3 regions of the Niveispirillum fermenti genome follow, and region 1 is predicted to be linked to each of the others. Evidence: riboswitches for the same ligand, from Rfam matches in the RefSeq annotation. Region 1 holds a riboswitch; each other region holds the start of a gene.
What was found. Region 1 has a riboswitch for S-adenosylmethionine ahead of ABC728_RS22970 (hypothetical protein). Riboswitches for the same ligand answer to the same signal wherever they lie in the genome.
Positions count from the first base shown of each region.

Region 2: another riboswitch for S-adenosylmethionine. It lies ahead of ABC728_RS03175 (threonine aldolase family protein); the one in region 1 lies ahead of ABC728_RS22970 (hypothetical protein).
Region 3: another riboswitch for S-adenosylmethionine. It lies ahead of metZ (O-succinylhomoserine sulfhydrylase); the one in region 1 lies ahead of ABC728_RS22970 (hypothetical protein).

Region 1 is NZ_CP156681.1:2,538,133-2,543,406, reverse strand. It holds gene ABC728_RS22980 (MFS transporter) at 1-908, opposite strand, end outside; gene ABC728_RS22975 (acyl-CoA synthetase) at 981-2,627, opposite strand; SAM-I-IV-variant riboswitch at 2,831-2,940, shown strand; gene ABC728_RS22970 (hypothetical protein) at 3,015-3,290, shown strand; gene ABC728_RS22965 (helix-turn-helix domain-containing protein) at 3,325-3,948, opposite strand; gene ABC728_RS22960 (hypothetical protein) at 3,945-4,292, opposite strand; gene ABC728_RS22955 (ABC transporter ATP-binding protein) at 4,319-5,274, opposite strand, start outside.
Region 2 is NZ_CP156678.1:836,505-841,778, forward strand. It holds gene ABC728_RS03160 (TonB-dependent receptor) at 1-1,213, opposite strand, end outside; gene ABC728_RS03165 (dipeptide epimerase) at 1,341-2,357, opposite strand; gene ABC728_RS03170 (helix-turn-helix domain-containing protein) at 2,519-3,154, shown strand; SAM-I-IV-variant riboswitch at 3,255-3,361, shown strand; gene ABC728_RS03175 (threonine aldolase family protein) at 3,416-4,468, shown strand; gene ABC728_RS03180 (NAD(P)/FAD-dependent oxidoreductase) at 4,736-5,274, shown strand, end outside.
Region 3 is NZ_CP156681.1:352,881-358,154, reverse strand. It holds gene ABC728_RS13115 (magnesium transporter CorA family protein) at 1-712, shown strand, start outside; gene mtgA (monofunctional biosynthetic peptidoglycan transglycosylase) at 762-1,460, opposite strand; gene ABC728_RS13105 (glutathione S-transferase family protein) at 1,579-2,214, shown strand; SAM riboswitch at 2,303-2,380, shown strand; gene metZ (O-succinylhomoserine sulfhydrylase) at 2,465-3,670, shown strand; gene ABC728_RS13095 (class I SAM-dependent methyltransferase) at 3,711-4,490, opposite strand; gene ABC728_RS13090 (hypothetical protein) at 4,645-4,851, shown strand; gene ABC728_RS13085 (MmyB family transcriptional regulator) at 5,008-5,274, shown strand, end outside.

The DNA of each region.
Region 1 (5,274 bases):
TCCGGCCGTTTCAGCCGGCGGGTCAGCATGGGTACCAGGATCGTCCCGCCGACCAGCGCCAGCATGTTGAACAGCCCGTATATGCGTCCCCCTTCCGCCACGGGAATGCCGTAGGTGCGCAGCAGGAAGGTGGGGCCCCAGGCCAGATAGGCGTTGGTCATGATCTGCAGACAGCCCGCCCCCAGGAACAACGCGAAATAAAGCCGTGAATGGCTCGTAGCGTGGCGCAGAACGTCGCGCAGCGTGACGGCCGTACCCGCCTTGGGTGTCGCACGGCGGGCCGGCTCCCGCGACACCAGGGCGAACACAGCCGCCAGAACCAGCCCCGGCACACCGACGATGATGAAGATCACCTGCCACAGCCGCAGTCCGCCCAGTTCGCCCGACGGCTCCACCGCATAGATCCAGCCGATGGCGAAGGCCGCGACGATATAGGCACCCGATGCCCCGAACATGCCGCAGGCATTGTAGATGCTGGCCGCCAGCCCGCGCCGCTCCGGCGGCAGCACGTCGCCGATCAGCGAATAGGTGGCCGGTGTCAGCACCGCCTCCCCCACCGCCAGCCCGATGCGCAGCAGCACCAGCATGGCGAAGGTGGAACTGAAGCCGGACAGGATCGTGCAGCAGGACCAGAGTATGACACCGGCCAGGATCAGCCGCCGCCGGTCCCCGCGATCGGCAAGGCGGGCTACGGGAATGCCGACGACACCATAGAAGACCGCAAACGCCGTGCCGAACAGGAATCCGATCTGCAGATCGGACACACCCAGATCGGCCTTCAGCGGCCCGACAAGCAGGCCCAGCACGAAACGATCGACGAAGGAGACGATGTAAAGAAGCGACAGGATGGCCACCATGGACCAGGCGCGCAGCGTCCCGGTCGCGGCGCGCGATGCGTCCGCGTTCATTTTACCTCCGATGAATGTGATCGGCATCGGGTGGGGCGGATGGTGTTCCTCGCGCCCCACCGGATGCCGGGATCAGCCGGCGTCCGCCATCTGCCGCAGGTCGCGTTTCAGGATCTTGCCGCTGGCGTTGCGCGGCAGGTTCTGCACGAACACCACCCGTTTGGGCACCTTGAACCCGGACAGGTACGCGGCGCAGTGGGCCAGCACCTGCGCCGCGGTCAGGTCTGCTCCGGCTTTCGGCACGATGAAGGCGGTGACGGCCTCGATCCAGCGCGCGTCGGGCAGGCCGACGACAGCCACCTCCGACACGTCGGGCAGGATGTAGATAGCTTCCTCCACCTCCCGCGAGGCGACATTCTCGCCACCCGTCTTGATCATGTCCTTCTTGCGGTCCACGACGGTGATGTAGCCCTCGGCATCCATCATGCCCAGGTCGCCGCTGTGGAACCAGCCGCCGGCGAAGGCTTCCGCCGTCCGTGCCGGGTCCCGCCAGTAGGCGGTCATCAGTTGCGGCGACCGGTGGACGATCTCTCCCACCTGGCCCGCGGGCAGGTCGTTCATGTCGTCATCCACGATGCGGGTCTCCACATGCAGCGTGGGCCGCCCGGCCGCCCCGGCCTTGCGCTCCTGATCCTCCGGCTGCAGCACGGCTGCCACGGGCGCAATCTCCGTCTGGCCATAGCAGTTCCACAGACGCACCCAGGGAAGGCGTTGCCGCAGTTCCTTCAGCACCTCCACCGGCATGATGGAGGCGCCGTAATAGCCATGGGTCAGGCTGGTCAGGCGGGCCGGATCGAACAAGGGTGACCGCAAAAGGGCTATCCACACCGTCGGCGGCGCGAAGAAGGAAGTGATGGCATGCTTTTCGATCAGCGGCAGCACGATGTCGGGCGTGGGGGCCGCGGCGATGATGTTGCGCGCGCCCACCTGCAATGCCGGCCCCAGGAAGGCATCCAACTGTGCGCAATGGAACAGGGGCAGCACATGCAGGGCAACGGCGTCCGCGGTCCAGCCGCAGTCGGCGACGCAGCTCTGATACTGCCATATCACGGCTTCATGGCTCAGCATCGCGCCCTTGGGCCGGGATTCGGTGCCGCTGGTATAGATGATCTGGACGATGGAGCGCGCATCGATGCAGGCCGGGTCCGGCCGGGGAGCGCCCGTGCCCAACAGGCCCCGAAAATCGCGGGTTCCGTCGATCGGTTCCATCCCCACGTCGCCAAAGCCCCCCTCACCGGGAATGCCATAGCGCAGGGCCAGCCCCACCTTGTCCGCCGCGGCCAGCGCCGTGGCGGCACAACCGGCATCGGTGAACAGCACCGAACTGCGGCTATGATCCAGGATATAGGCGACGTCATCACTGTTCAGCATGAAGTTGACCGGCACCAGTACGGCGCCGGCCCGCGCCACGGCGAAGCGCAAGGCCGCGAACCAATGGCTGTTGCGCGACATCAACGCCACCCGGTCACCCGGAACGACCCCGGCGGCTGACAATCCGGAGGCCAGGTCATCCACCACATTGTCGAACTGCGCATAGGTCCAGTGATGTGCCCCGCATTCGATGGCGCGCTTGTCCGGAAAGCGCCGGACACTGCGTGCCAGCATGTCGCCCAGCGTCTGGCGCCGGCTGACCGCATCGAACATGCCGGCCGGCCGCAACAACTCGGCCTGTGCCGGTTCCAACGCCATCGGGACGGGTTCCCGCGATACAGGTTCCATGCCCTGTTCCTCCCATTCTTGCGTGCCACCTGGTTGATCGGCGGCATCATCGGATGGGAAGCTGTATATCGTATTATTTGATCCATGTGGAAAATTTTTATCGACTGAACTGCCTGCCCCGGCATCTGGGCGGGGGGCACCTGCGGCGGGCGCACTTGCCATCCTGCTGGCTCCTGTTCTAAAAGCGGGGCAGGAAGGGTTCCTTCCAGCATCCAGAGCCGGACATCGTCCGGCGCCAACCTGCCTGCCCGGGCAAGGTGGCGGCCCCCGACGGGGCGATGCGGCCGGTCAGCCGGCAACAAAGCGGGTGGTCTGTGCCTCCTGTCATGCCCCGTCGATCCGCCCGCCGGCCCCCGGTCAGGCCGCTTTTTGATCGTGGAGTGGACGATGGAAAATGACGCCTGTTTCAGCCCCGGTGACGAATGGCTGCGTGATCTGATTGCAGCACCGGGGGACCTCATCGTGCCCGCCAGCCCGCCTGACGGTGCGCATGGCGCCATTTTCACCGTACTGCATCGCAGCCGCGGCTTGTGGACACATGTCTACCGGGTGGAACGCCAGCCGGGACGCACGGGCGGTCTGGTCACCTTGTTGCGTGTGCTGGAAGGCAACTGCCTGGACATGGCCCTTGCAGGCATGCCAGCCGAAGGCAGTCACGCATGAAGACAACAATTTGCCTTCGCCGCCCGTCGCCGTTTCAGTCCACCTCGTTGCCGCGGGTCGGCAGGTCCTGCGCAACGATCAGCATGGCCAGACAGTTCCGGGTGCCCACCCGCCGCAACTGGTGGCGCAGATGCCCGTCGAAATGCACGGCATCGCCCTTTTCCAGCGATACGATACGGTCGGGAAAGACGACTTCCAGCGACCCTTCCAGCACGTAAAGAAATTCGTCCCCGGGATGGTCGGCATTCTGCGTGTGCCGGCCGTCGCCGGGTTCCAGCATGAAGACGCTGAGGCGGCGATGATCCCCGGCCGGCAGCACGGCGCGCAGGGCCGCACCCGGTCCCATGTCGGATGTATCGCTGATATCGACATGCGCGTCACGGCGGATAACGATGATGGAGTCGGCGTCGGTATTTTCCCCGAAAAGGTGCCCGACGGGAACGCTCAACGCCTCCGCGATTTTCAGCAGCGTGCCGACGGACGGTGATTTCTGCCCCCGCTCCACGCGCGACAGATACCCCTTGTCCAGTTCCGTGCGCTCCGCCAGTTCCGCCAGGGTCAATCCCTTGCGGCGGCGTGTCGTGCGAATGGAACTGGCGATGACATTGGCATCCGGCACCGGCATGGCGCCCCGGGCGGACGACTTCTTCTCCCTCATGACAATTTCCGTCCTGGCATTCCCTTATCGCGAACTGAATGCCTGATAAGCAACAAATTGTCCACTAAAACCAACCCATTGAAACCACTGGAGAACGGGCCGGGGAGTGCGTCCCCGGCCGGGGCGAAACCAAAGCTGTCCAGGAAGGACACGCCGCTCTGGATATATTGCCTGTCCGTCAGGTTCTTGCCGTAGAGCGCGATTTCCAGGTCACCATCCTGCAGACGCAACGCCGTGCGGGCATTCAGCAGGCCGTAGCCCGGCTGGGCGATGGAGACGGCATTCTGCGGATCGTACCGGACTTTGCAGCGGGGGCTCGTGACGGGTCCCCGGCCGTTTTGCACGCCTGTGCTTCGCGGGCGGCTTCCACCTAACCGCCCTGCAGGGCCTGGAACCGCGCATAGGCACCGGCCCTGACCAGCAATTCCTCGTGCGTGCCTTGTTCCACCACCTTGCCCTGGTCCATGACATAGATGCGGTCCGCATCGGCGATGGTGGAAAGCCGATGGGCGATGACCAGCGTCGTCCGGCCGGCCTGCAAGCGACGCAGTGCCTCCTGCACAGCCCGTTCCGACGCGCTGTCCAGGGCCGATGTCGCCTCATCCAGCAACAGGATCGGGGCGTTCTTCAGCATGGCACGGGCAATGGCGATACGCTGGCGCTGTCCCCCGGACAGTTTCAGCCCCATCTCGCCCACCATCGTATCGTACCCTTCCGGCAGATCCATGATGAAATCATGGGCAGCGGCATCGCGGGCGGCCGCCTCCACCTCCGCCCGGCTGGCACCGGGACGGCCATAGGCGATGTTGGCATGGACCGTATCATCGAACAGCGCCGTTTCCTGGCTGACCAGGGCGATGGAAGCCCTGAGCGAAGCCAGCGTCACCTCCCGCACATCGTGACCGCCGACCGTCACGCTTCCGCCCGACACATCGTAGAAGCGCGGGATCAGGTTCAGCACGGTGGTCTTGCCGGACCCGGAAGCGCCCACCAGCGCCACGGTGCGGCCGGCCGGGATTTCGATATCCACGCCGTCCAGCGCCGCCTTCTCCCCGTCATAGGAGAAGCGGACATTCTGGAAGCGGATATCGTGGCGCGTGCCGGCCGGCAGGGCACGGGCGCCGGCCCGGTCGGTGATGGCCGGCTTGGCATCCAGCACGGTCAGCACCCGTTCCGCCGCCGCCAGCCCGACCTGAAGCTGGGCGTTCAGCTTGGTCAGCGCCTTCATGGGCTGATAGGCCAGCATGAAGGCGCCGATGAAGCTGACCAACTGCCCGGCCGTGCGCGTGCCTTCGGCGATGGCCAGTCCGCCATAGATGATCACGC
Region 2 (5,274 bases), on a different replicon from region 1:
GCGTGCCGGGCTGCACGGCGGTATAGCCCTGCTGGATCAGCGCCTTCTCATGCACATAATAACCGCCGATCAGCCATTCGAACGTCCCTGGCTGAGAGGAGGTCAGGCGCAGTTCCTGGGTGAATTTTTCCACATTCGTGTTCTGCCCCAGATAAATCTCGTTCGGCGTGCCGAAGACGCCATCGATCAGGGCGGACAGGTTGTGGGTCAGATCGGTCCGGCTTTCCTGCTTCTGCGAGGAGAAGCTGGTCGAAGACAGGATGTCGGCAAACCCCGCCTCGTACTTGGCCGTGCCGTTATAGACGCGGTAGCGGATGTCGCGGAAGGACGGTACGAACTGCGAGAAGGTCGGGCGGCCATACAGCAGGGCGATGCTGTCGGGATCGCTTTCCACCGTGCTGGGCGCATCGGCCTTGATATCCTGCAGCAGGGCGCTGAGCCGCAGCGAGAAGCCGTTGTCGGGCGCATAGAGCGCCGAGACGCGGCCGCCATAGCTCTGGCTGTCGTTGATGTTCTTTTCCCGATCCGATCCGGCCGTGCCGATGCTGTCGATGAAGCCGCCGGTCTTGCGGTAATAACCAGAGGCCCGCACCGCGAAATCCTGCCCCATGGGCATGTTGACCATCGTGTTGCCGGAATAGGACAGATCGCCGCCCTTCGTGGTTTCAATACCCACGCGCGAACGGCTTTCCACCCTGTCCGTGGCGGGTTCGTTGGTGATGTATTTCAGGACGCCGCCCAGCGAGCTGGCACCATAGAGCGTGCCCTGCGGCCCGCGCAGCACCTCCACCCGGGCGATGTCGAACGTGTCGAAATCGCCGGCCAGAATGGCGCCATTGGCCATGGCCGTGCTGGAGCCGAACGGCGTTTCATCCATATAGACCGACACGGTGGATGCCACGCCGCCGGTATTGACGCCGCGCATCACAAGGCGGCCCTGGCCGGGTGTATCCTGCGCGATCTGCAGTCCCGGCACCAGCTTCAGGTAATCCTGGATGGTGTTGGCCTGCTGTTTTTCCAGGGTGGCGCCGGAGACCACCGACACCGATTGCGGCACGTCGATCAGGGTCTGGCGGCGCTTCTGGGCCGTGACGATGATCTCCTCCAGCACGATGCCGGAGGAGGAGGGCTGGCCCTGTGCCATGGCCGGCGCGGCCGCCGTGACGGCCATCATTCCGGTGGCCAGCAGCAGCGTGTTACGAAGCATCCCCATGAGGCTCTCCTGTTCTGGTCCATGACCCGCGCCTTTGGCTTGTCTGGGTCAATTTAATCCTGACTGGGATATTATTTTCTAATTTTACTATATGTCAAAGATTTTTCCGATTATCCGTGCGATTTCGTCAACTGCCCCCGGCCGCCGCGGCGCGCGTGCCCCATACATCCTCGCCGATATGGATGTCACCGCCCTGATAGACGGCGCCGGGTGTGCGGTCGCGGGCAAGGAAGATGGGTGAATCGAGATCGACAATGTCGCAAAGCTGGCCCAGCACAAAGGCCGGTGCCATGGCCAGACTGCTGCCGACCATGTTGCCGACCATGACGCCAAGACCCAGGCGCCGCGCCTCTTCCGCCATCAGCAGCCCTTCGGTCAGGCCACCGCATTTGTCCAGCTTGATGGTCACGATATCGAAGCGGCCAACTGCGCCGGCAATGTCGCAAAGCGATATGATGCTCTCATCCCCTGCGATGGGGATAGGGGAACTGTACCCTTCCAGGTCGGCATCCCGGGTGCGGGCCAGCGGCTGTTCCAGCAGGGCGACACCGGCCCCCTGCAGGGCGGCAACCAACGGATCCAACTGGTCTATGCTGAAGCCCTGGTTGCCATCGACGCTGAGCCAGACATCGGGCCTGGCGGCGCGGATGGCCTGGACGCGCGCGATGTCCAATGGCAGATCACCGGTCAGCTTGATCTTGATGGCCCGGGCATCACCATAGTTGCGGGCCCCCTGCGCCATCACCTCCGGCGTGTCGGCGCCCAGCGTGAAGGTGGTGCGCAGCGGCCTGGGCGCGGTCTGCCCGGCCAATTGCCAGACCGGTCGGCCGCTGCGTGCCGCCTCCAGTTCCCAGAGCGCGCAATCCACGGCATTGCGCGCGCCGCCCGGCGGCAGGATCCGGCGCAGTTCCTCGCGCGTGGCGCCGGCCTCGATGGCGGGACGGGCAGCGGCCAACTGGCTTGTCATATGGGTAATGTCGTCACCCAGGAAGAACACGCCGCCTCCTTCTCCACGGCCTTGATATTCGCCGTCGTACAGGGTCACGACGATGACGTCGGAATGCTCGAACACATAGCCGGAGATGCGGAAAGGTTGGGCCAGACGCAACCGCTGGGTCGCGACCGTCATGCTCAGTCGTGCCATTACTCGATCACCATTGTTCGGGGCGCCGTTGCGGCGGACCTTTGGTTCCTGATTGCCCTTTCGGCGGGCTGGCAATAGAATTGCCTGGCGAAGTTGCCATTAATGTCCTGATTGGGACAATATGATCCTTATCGGAAAATTCGTCAATGGAGTAGCTGCACTTGTCCTCTGCTCTTCCCACCCTCGGTGCGCTGCTGCGCGGCCTTCGTTCCCGCAAAGGCTGGACTCTCAAGGAGATGAGCGAGAAAAGCGGAATTCCTGTCTCCACCCTGTCGAAGGTGGAGCATGACCGGCTGACCCTGACCTATGACAAGCTGCAGCAATTGAGCCGGCGGCTGGGCCTTCGCATGTCGGAACTGTTTGCCGAGCCGGTGGGCGACCCGTCACCCGCCGCGGTGACGGCGCGGCGCAGCTTCGGGGATCTGGAACGTGCCATCCGGGTCGAAACCGACAATTACGATTACTATTATCTCTGTACTGAGCTGCGCCGGAAGCGGATGATCCCGGTCCTGACCAAGATCAGGGCGAAGACATCGAAACAGTTCGGTCAGCTTGTCCACCATTCCGGGGAGGAGTTCATTTTCGTCCTGAAGGGGCGTGTGGTGGTGAATACGGAATTTTATGACCCTGTCATCCTGGATCAGGGCCAATCCATCTATATCGACAGCACCATGGGCCATGCCTATCTGGTGGCAGAAGGGTGCGAGGAGGCGGAAGTGCTGGGCATCATGTCCAGTGCGGATGAGGAACTGATGCAGTCGCTTCTCTCCCTGCATGATGACCGGCCGTCTATGTGAGGAATGATCCTGATCAGGACTCTTTATGTCCCGTTCAGGCGCATGCCAGCATGGAGAAATTCACAGCTTGCCAAATGCGGGGGGCCCGGCTAATCACCTGTCCATGCATCGAGAGTCGGGCCGACGCCCGACACCAACCTGCTCCCGGGCAAGGTGGTGCCTCCCACAAGGAGGGATGTGGCCGGACCGGCAAAAAACGGGAAGCCCACGCGCGTCGTCACGTCACTCGAAGGCAGTCACCAGCCGGAAGGGACGTCGGACATGCAGCAATTTCCCCAGCAATTCGCCAGCGACAATTATGCCGGCATCTGTCCACAGGCCTGGGCCGCGATGGAAGCGGCCAACCAGGGCCATGTGCCGGCCTATGGCGACGATGTATGGACCGACCGCGCAGCAGACGCTTTCCGCACGCTGTTCGGCATCGATTGCGAGGTGTTTTTCGCCTTCAACGGCACGGCGGCCAATTCCCTGGCGCTGGCCGCCCTCTGCCAATCCTATCATAGCGTCATCTGCTCCTCGTCGGCCCATGTGGAGACCGATGAATGCGGTGCGCCGGAATTCTTCTCCAACGGGTCCAAGCTGCTGGTGGCCTCCACGCCGGACGGCAAGCTGACACCCAATGCCGTGCGCACGCTGGCCACCGGCCGGTCGGACATCCATTTCCCCAAGCCGCGCGCCGTCACCATCACCCAGCCGACGGAAACGGGGCTGGTCTATTCCATCGCGGAGATCAAGGCCATTTCCCAGGTCTGCCGCGAACTGGGCCTGCGCCTGCACATGGATGGCGCACGCTTCGCCAATGCCTGTGCGGCACTGGATTGTTCGCCGGCCGATATCACCTGGAAGGCCGGGGTGGATGTGCTTTGCTTCGGCGGTACCAAGAACGGCATGGCTGTGGGCGAGGCGATCCTGTTCTTCAACCGCGATCTGGCGCTTGATTTCGAATGGCGCTGCAAGCAGGCGGGCCAGTTGGCGTCGAAGATGCGCTTCCTGGCCGCCCCGTGGATCGGCATGCTGGAAAGCGGCGCCTGGCTGGACAATGCCCGCCACGCCAATGAATGCGCCTCACGGCTGGCAACGGCGGTGGCCGGGCTGGAGGGGGTTAAGACAGCCTATCCGGTGCAGGCCAATGCCGTGTTCGTGACGGCGCCGGCCCCGGTGCTGGAGGGGTTGCGGCAGCGGGGGTGGCGTTTCTACACCTTCATCGGCGGTGCCGCCCGTTTCATGTTCGCATGGGATGCGGACCCGGCACGGGTGACGGCCCTGATCGGGGATCTGCGGGTCGTGGCGGAACGAGAAGCCTGTCTGCTGTAATGCCAGCTTGTGATGAGTGGAACGCATTACAAGCTGGCACGGCGTTGACTGCCACAGCACCGCTCCTGCGCTGTCGCCAAGCTGCCGGATGGCAGCGCCGGCGATGGAGGGCGGTGATCAAAACCAAAAGGTTTACCGGGGGGCCGTCGGCCGTGACGGCAAAACAGCAAGAGAATTCCACGCATTTATTACTATGCGAAAAATTAAGAAAAAACTTTGACTTATACGACACAATTTCTCACCATGACGGCAATGGGAGGTGATTTCATGCAGTCATTTGACATCGTGATCGTTGGCGCCGGGATCGCTGGTGCCTCCATTGCGTCGGCTCTGGTGGATGCCGGTGTCGAGGGCGCGCGTATTCTGCTGGCCGAGCGCGAGGATTTTCCCGGCTATCACACGACCGGCCGGTCGGCTGCGCTCTACAGCGCGCTTTACGGAAACGAGACGGTCTGTGCCCTGACGGCAGCCAGCCGCGCCTTCTATCTGGCCCCGCCGCCGGGTTTCACCGACCATCCCCTGCTGACGCCGCGCGGCTGCCTCTATATCGCCGGTGAGGATGCGGTTGGCGAACTGGATGCGTTGGAGGCAACGGCGCAACGGGTGGGGGCCCGGACGACGCGGATGGGCGCCCATGAGGCGCGAGCCATGGTGCCTGTGCTGCGTGACGAACTTGTGTCTGCCGCCCTGTGGGAGAGGGAGGCGATGGATATCGATGTCCATAGCCTGCACCAGGGCTATCTGCGCCGGGCGCGGGCCGCGGGCGTGGTCCTGTCCACCGGTGCCGAACTGCGCGCGGCGGCAAG
Region 3 (5,274 bases), 940 kb from region 1:
CTTCGCGGCCCGCGCCCAGCGGCAGGTGGAACTGGTCACCTCGCCGCTGGAGGCGTTCCTGGGGTTGCTGGAAGCGGTCGTGGACCGCGCGGCCGACGTGCTGGAACGGGTGACGGCCGACCTGGACCGGCTGTCGCACCGCATCTTCGCCGATCACGAGGACCGGGTGGTGGAACCGCTGGTGGGGCGTGATGGCGGGGTGGTACAGCGCCGGCAGGCGGTGGCCCGCGAACATACCCGCCGCCGCCCGCCCACCACCGTGTCCATGCGCGCGGTCATCACCGCCATCGGCCGGGCCGGCGACCTGACCCAGAAGGTACGCGACAGCCTGGCCGGCCTGGAACGGCTGGTGGCCTTCGCCACGACCGTCGCCGGGCCGCGCATGGCCAAGGACCAGAAGGCGCGGCTGAAGACCATCGGCCGCGACGTGCATTCGCTGGTCGAACATGCGGCCTTCCAGGCCATGCAGACGAATTTCCTGCTGGATGCCACGCTGGGCGTGATCAATATCCAGCAGACGAACATCATCAAGATTTTCTCCGTCGCGTCCGTGGCCTTTCTGCCGCCGACGCTGGTCGCCAGCATCTATGGCATGAACTTTCACCATATGCCCGAACTGGACTGGACGCTCGGCTATCCGCTGGCGCTGCTGCTGATGGTGCTGTCGGCGGTGGGGCCGCTCTGGTATTTCCGCAAGCGCGGCTGGCTGTAGGCTGGGCGCCCGCCCCCGCGCTCAACTCAGAACGCCGTCCTTGCGCCTGTCAGAGGACGCAATCATCCAGCGCATCGCGACGGACGATCGCCATGCGCTGCATCAGCGTGCCGGCCCGCGACGCGACATAGGGTCCGGGCGGGTCGGCCTTCCACTGGCGCGGGCTGGGCAGGATGGCGGCCAGCAGGGCGGCCTCGCGCGTCGTCAGCGCATCGGCCCCCTTGCCGAACCAGTGACGGGCCGCCGCCTCGGCGCCATAGACGCCCGGCGCCCATTCCACGATGTTCAGATAGACCTCCAGGATGCGCCGCTTGGACCAGAAGGTCTCCACCAGCAGCGTGAAGCCCAGTTCCACCCCCTTGCGCAGCCAGGAGCGGTCGGGCCACAGGAAGGCGTTCTTGGCGACCTGCTGGCTGATCGTGCTGCCGCCACGCAGGCGCCCGCCCGACTGGTTACGTTCCAGCGCCCGCTCGATGGCGTCCATGTCCAGGCCGCCATGGGCGCAGAACCGGCTGTCCTCCGCGGCGATGACGGCACGGACCAGATGGGGGCTGATCCGTTCCACGGGGCGCCATTCATGGTGCCATTCCTGGCCCTGGATGGCGCGGATGACCATCAGCGGCGTGCCCGGCACGGGAACGACCGCATAGGCCAGCACCCAGGTCACGCAGAAGCCGGCCAGCGCCAGCAGAACCACCCCCAGCCAGAGCGCGACCCTGCCGATCCTGCCGCGCCCGCTCTTCGCCATTGCCGCCAATGCCCGTTCCCCGCATGGTGCCGACCGCCACCGCAGCCTTCATTCGTTGAAGGCTGCCAAGCATAAGGTAAAAACCGGTCCGCCCCTTTCCAACCCGGAAGATGTGACGATGTACAAGCTTTACTGGAATCCCGGTATGGCCAACCTGGCCCCGCACATGGCGCTGGAGGCCATTGGCGTTCCCTATGAACTGATCCGCGTCGATACCGGTGCGGGCGAACAGCACAACGAAGCCTATCGCCGGCTGAACCCCACGGGCCGCATCCCGACCCTGGTCCATGACGACCAGCCCCTGTTCGAGACGGCGGCCATCCTGCTGCATCTGGCCGACCGGCACCCGGAAGCCGCGCTGATGCCGGCGCCGGGCACGCGGGACCGGGCCCTGGCCTATCAATGGCTGATCCATCTGACCAATACGGTGCAGGCGACATATCTGGCCTACTATTATCCCGAGCGCCAGGTGGCCGACCCCGCCCTGGCCGGCAGCGTCCGCCAGGCGGCCGAAACCCGGCTGGGGGAGATGTTCGACCTGCTGGAGCAGGCCCTTGACGGTCGGGAATGGATGGTGGGCGAGGGGCCGACCATCGTGGATTTAATGCTGCTGATGATGATCCGCTGGGGCCGCAATTTCGCCCGCCCGCCGCGCAGCCTGCCCAACCTGGGCGTGCTTGCCGCCCGCATCGCCGCCCTGCCGCCCGTGCGCCGCGCGTTCGAACAGGAAGGGCTGGCCCAGCCCTGGTACTGAACCCGACCGGGGCGGATGACAGGGTTGGCGCCAGCGCCGGCCCGGCCGCAACCGGACGGCTTGACAAGCAGGGGCGGGAGGGATTTAACCAAGCCCACGTGGTGATTTGGTGACCGGATTGCAGACCACGTTAAAGAAACTGCTAAAAGGTCGATGCCATGAACCAGATGCCGGATACGGACGGGAACAGGGCCTCGATCGAACGGTCGGGGCCGCTGGAAGCCGGCCTTTAGGCAAGTCTGGAAGGAACATGGCGATGAGTGATCTGCCCGATGATGTGAACCCCGCGACCCTGCTGGTGCATGGCGGCACGCGCCGCAGCCAGTTCGAGGAGACGAGCGAGGCCATCTTCCTTACTTCGGGTTATGTTTATGGCAGTGCGGAGGCGGCCGAGGCGGCCTTTGCCAATGACGGATCGCGCTTCGTCTATTCCCGCTTCCGCAACCCCACGGTCGCCATGTTCGAGGACAGGCTGGCGCAGTATGAGGGGTATCCCCGCTGCTTTGCCACGGCGTCCGGCATGGCGGCCGTGCATGCCGCCGTCATCGGCCTGCTGAAGGCCGGTGACCGGCTGGTGGCCAGCCGCGCGCTGTTCGGCTCCTGTCTTTACATCGTGTCCGACATCGCCCGGCGGTTCGGGATCGAAAGCGTCATCATCGACGGCACGAAGCCGGAGGAATGGGAGAAAGCCCTGTCGGTGCCGACCGACCTTGTGTTCCTGGAAACCCCCAGCAACCCCTGCCTGGACGTGGTGGACCTGGAACATGTCGTGCCGCTGGCGCATAAGGCCGGGGCCCGCGTCGTCGTCGACAATGTGTTCGCCACGCCCGTTCTGCAGAAGCCGAACCGGTTCGGGGTCGATGTCGTCGTCTATTCGGCCACCAAGCATATCGATGGGCAGGGACGCTGCCTGGGCGGCGCCATCCTGTGTGACGACACGGTGGCGGCGCTGCTGGCGCCCTATCTGCGCCATACCGGCCCCGCCATGAGCCCGTTCAACGCCTGGACCCTGCTGAAGGGGCTGGAGACGCTGGAACTGCGGGTGAAGGCGCAGCAGGCCGCCGCCCTGAAGGTTGCCACGTTCCTGGAAGGGCACCCGGCCGTGGCGCGCGTGCTTTATGCCGGACTGGACAGCCACCCGCAGCGTGCATTGCTGCGGCGGCAGATGGCCGGTGGCAGCAACCTGATCTGCTTCCACCTGAAGCCCGCCGGCGGCGACGCCAAGGCGGCTGCCTTCGCCACCCTGAACGCGCTGCGGATCATCAAGATTTCCAACAATCTGGGCGACAGCAAAAGCCTGGCGACCCACCCCGCCACCACCACCCATCAGCGCCTGACGGTGGAGGAGAAGGAGACATTGGGCATCGGCCCCGGGACCATCCGCCTGTCGGTGGGCCTGGAAGACCCCGACGACCTGATCGCCGACCTGAAGCGCGGGCTGGATGGGCTGGTATAATACCAGCCCCGGGGATCAGAACTCACCGGGCCCCGGCGGATCAGCCGCGCCTTGCCTGGATCAGCATGGTGTCCAGCCGGAAACTGCCGTCGGGCTGGATGGCGAAATGGTCCTTCACCTCCGGGGCGGCACCGGCCTGAAGGCTGGCAAGGGCCGGGCGGTGGGCGGTGGGTGTGCCGATCCTTTCCATCCAGCTTTCAAAGGCGATGGGCAGCCGGTAGGTCTGCGGCGCCTGCGGCACCAGCCCGGCGCCGGTCAGCATGTGCCGCCATTCGGCCAGGCTGTAATTACGGACATGGCTGGGGTCGCGCACCATTTCAATGGTTTGCAGGTGGCTGTCCAGCAGCGGATCGGCCGGGGCGAAGACATCCATGATGATGCAGCGCCCGCCGGGCCGCAGCACCCGCACCGCCTCTGCCAGCGACCGGGGCACGTCGCGCCAGTGATGCGCGCTGTAGCGGCTGACCACCAGATCGAAGCTGCCATCCGCAAAGGGCAGTTCCTCTGCCCGCCCCTGACGTGTGGCGATGTTGCACAGGCCGCGTTCGACGGCGCCGGCCGCCACCACGTCCAGCATGGCGCGCGACAGGTCATAGGCCACGATATGGTCGGCGAAGGCGGCGGCATGGAAGCTGGCATGCCCGCCGCCACAGCCCAGATCCAGCATCCGGTCGGCCGGCGCGATGCGCAGAAGGGATTGGAAATCCGTCAGGTCCGGGCCGCTTGCATGGGTGGGGCTGCTGGCATAGGCGGCGGCGCGCGGCGCAAACTGCCGGACGACAAGGTCATGCTGGCTGACGGTGGCGGCTGCGGCTGACATCGGGTGACGCTCCATCGGGGATCTGGTACGGCGGCGCTGGCGATTGAGGTGCCGAAACCTTGACCATCGATCAAGATTTTCGGCCGCTGGTATAAGGCTGGCATCCTCACCAAACTGGTACAAGATAAGTAGTTATCCTGGTATGAATACCACCATGAACACGCCCCCTGTTCTTCTGAATGATGGCCGGGATGCCGCCACGGCGCAGCGGCGTCTGCTGGGGCTTTTCCTGCGGGAAAGGCGGGCACGGCTGGACCCGGCCGCCGTGGGCATCGGCAGCCTGGGCCGCCGTCGCGCACCGGGCCTGCGGCGGGAAGAGGTGGCGATGCTGGCCGGGATCAGCCCCACCTGGCTGACCTAGCTGGAACAGGGACGCGACATCCAGGCCTCTTCCCAGGCGCTGGACCGGCTGGCCCGTGCGCTGCGCCTGGCGGCGGCGGAACGCGCCTATCTGTTCCAGCTTTCCGGCCGGCGCGACCCGCGCGAACCCGGTCCGGCCGATACCGATGCGGCCCTGTTGCCGCTGCTGCGCCAGGCGGTCGATGGCCAGCAGGCTCCCTGCTATGTCCTCAACCATCGTTATGACATGCTGGCCTGGAACCGGGGGGCAGCGGACCTGTTCGCCGGCTGGCTGGATCGGCCGGGCCCGCACAACCAGCTTCGCTTTCTGTTCCTGGACCCGGTGGCGCGGCGCCTGCTGGTGGATTGGCCGGCCCGCACGGCGCGCGTGCTGGCCGAATTCCGCGCCGATCATGGCCGCCACCTGGCGGATGGGTCCCTGGCC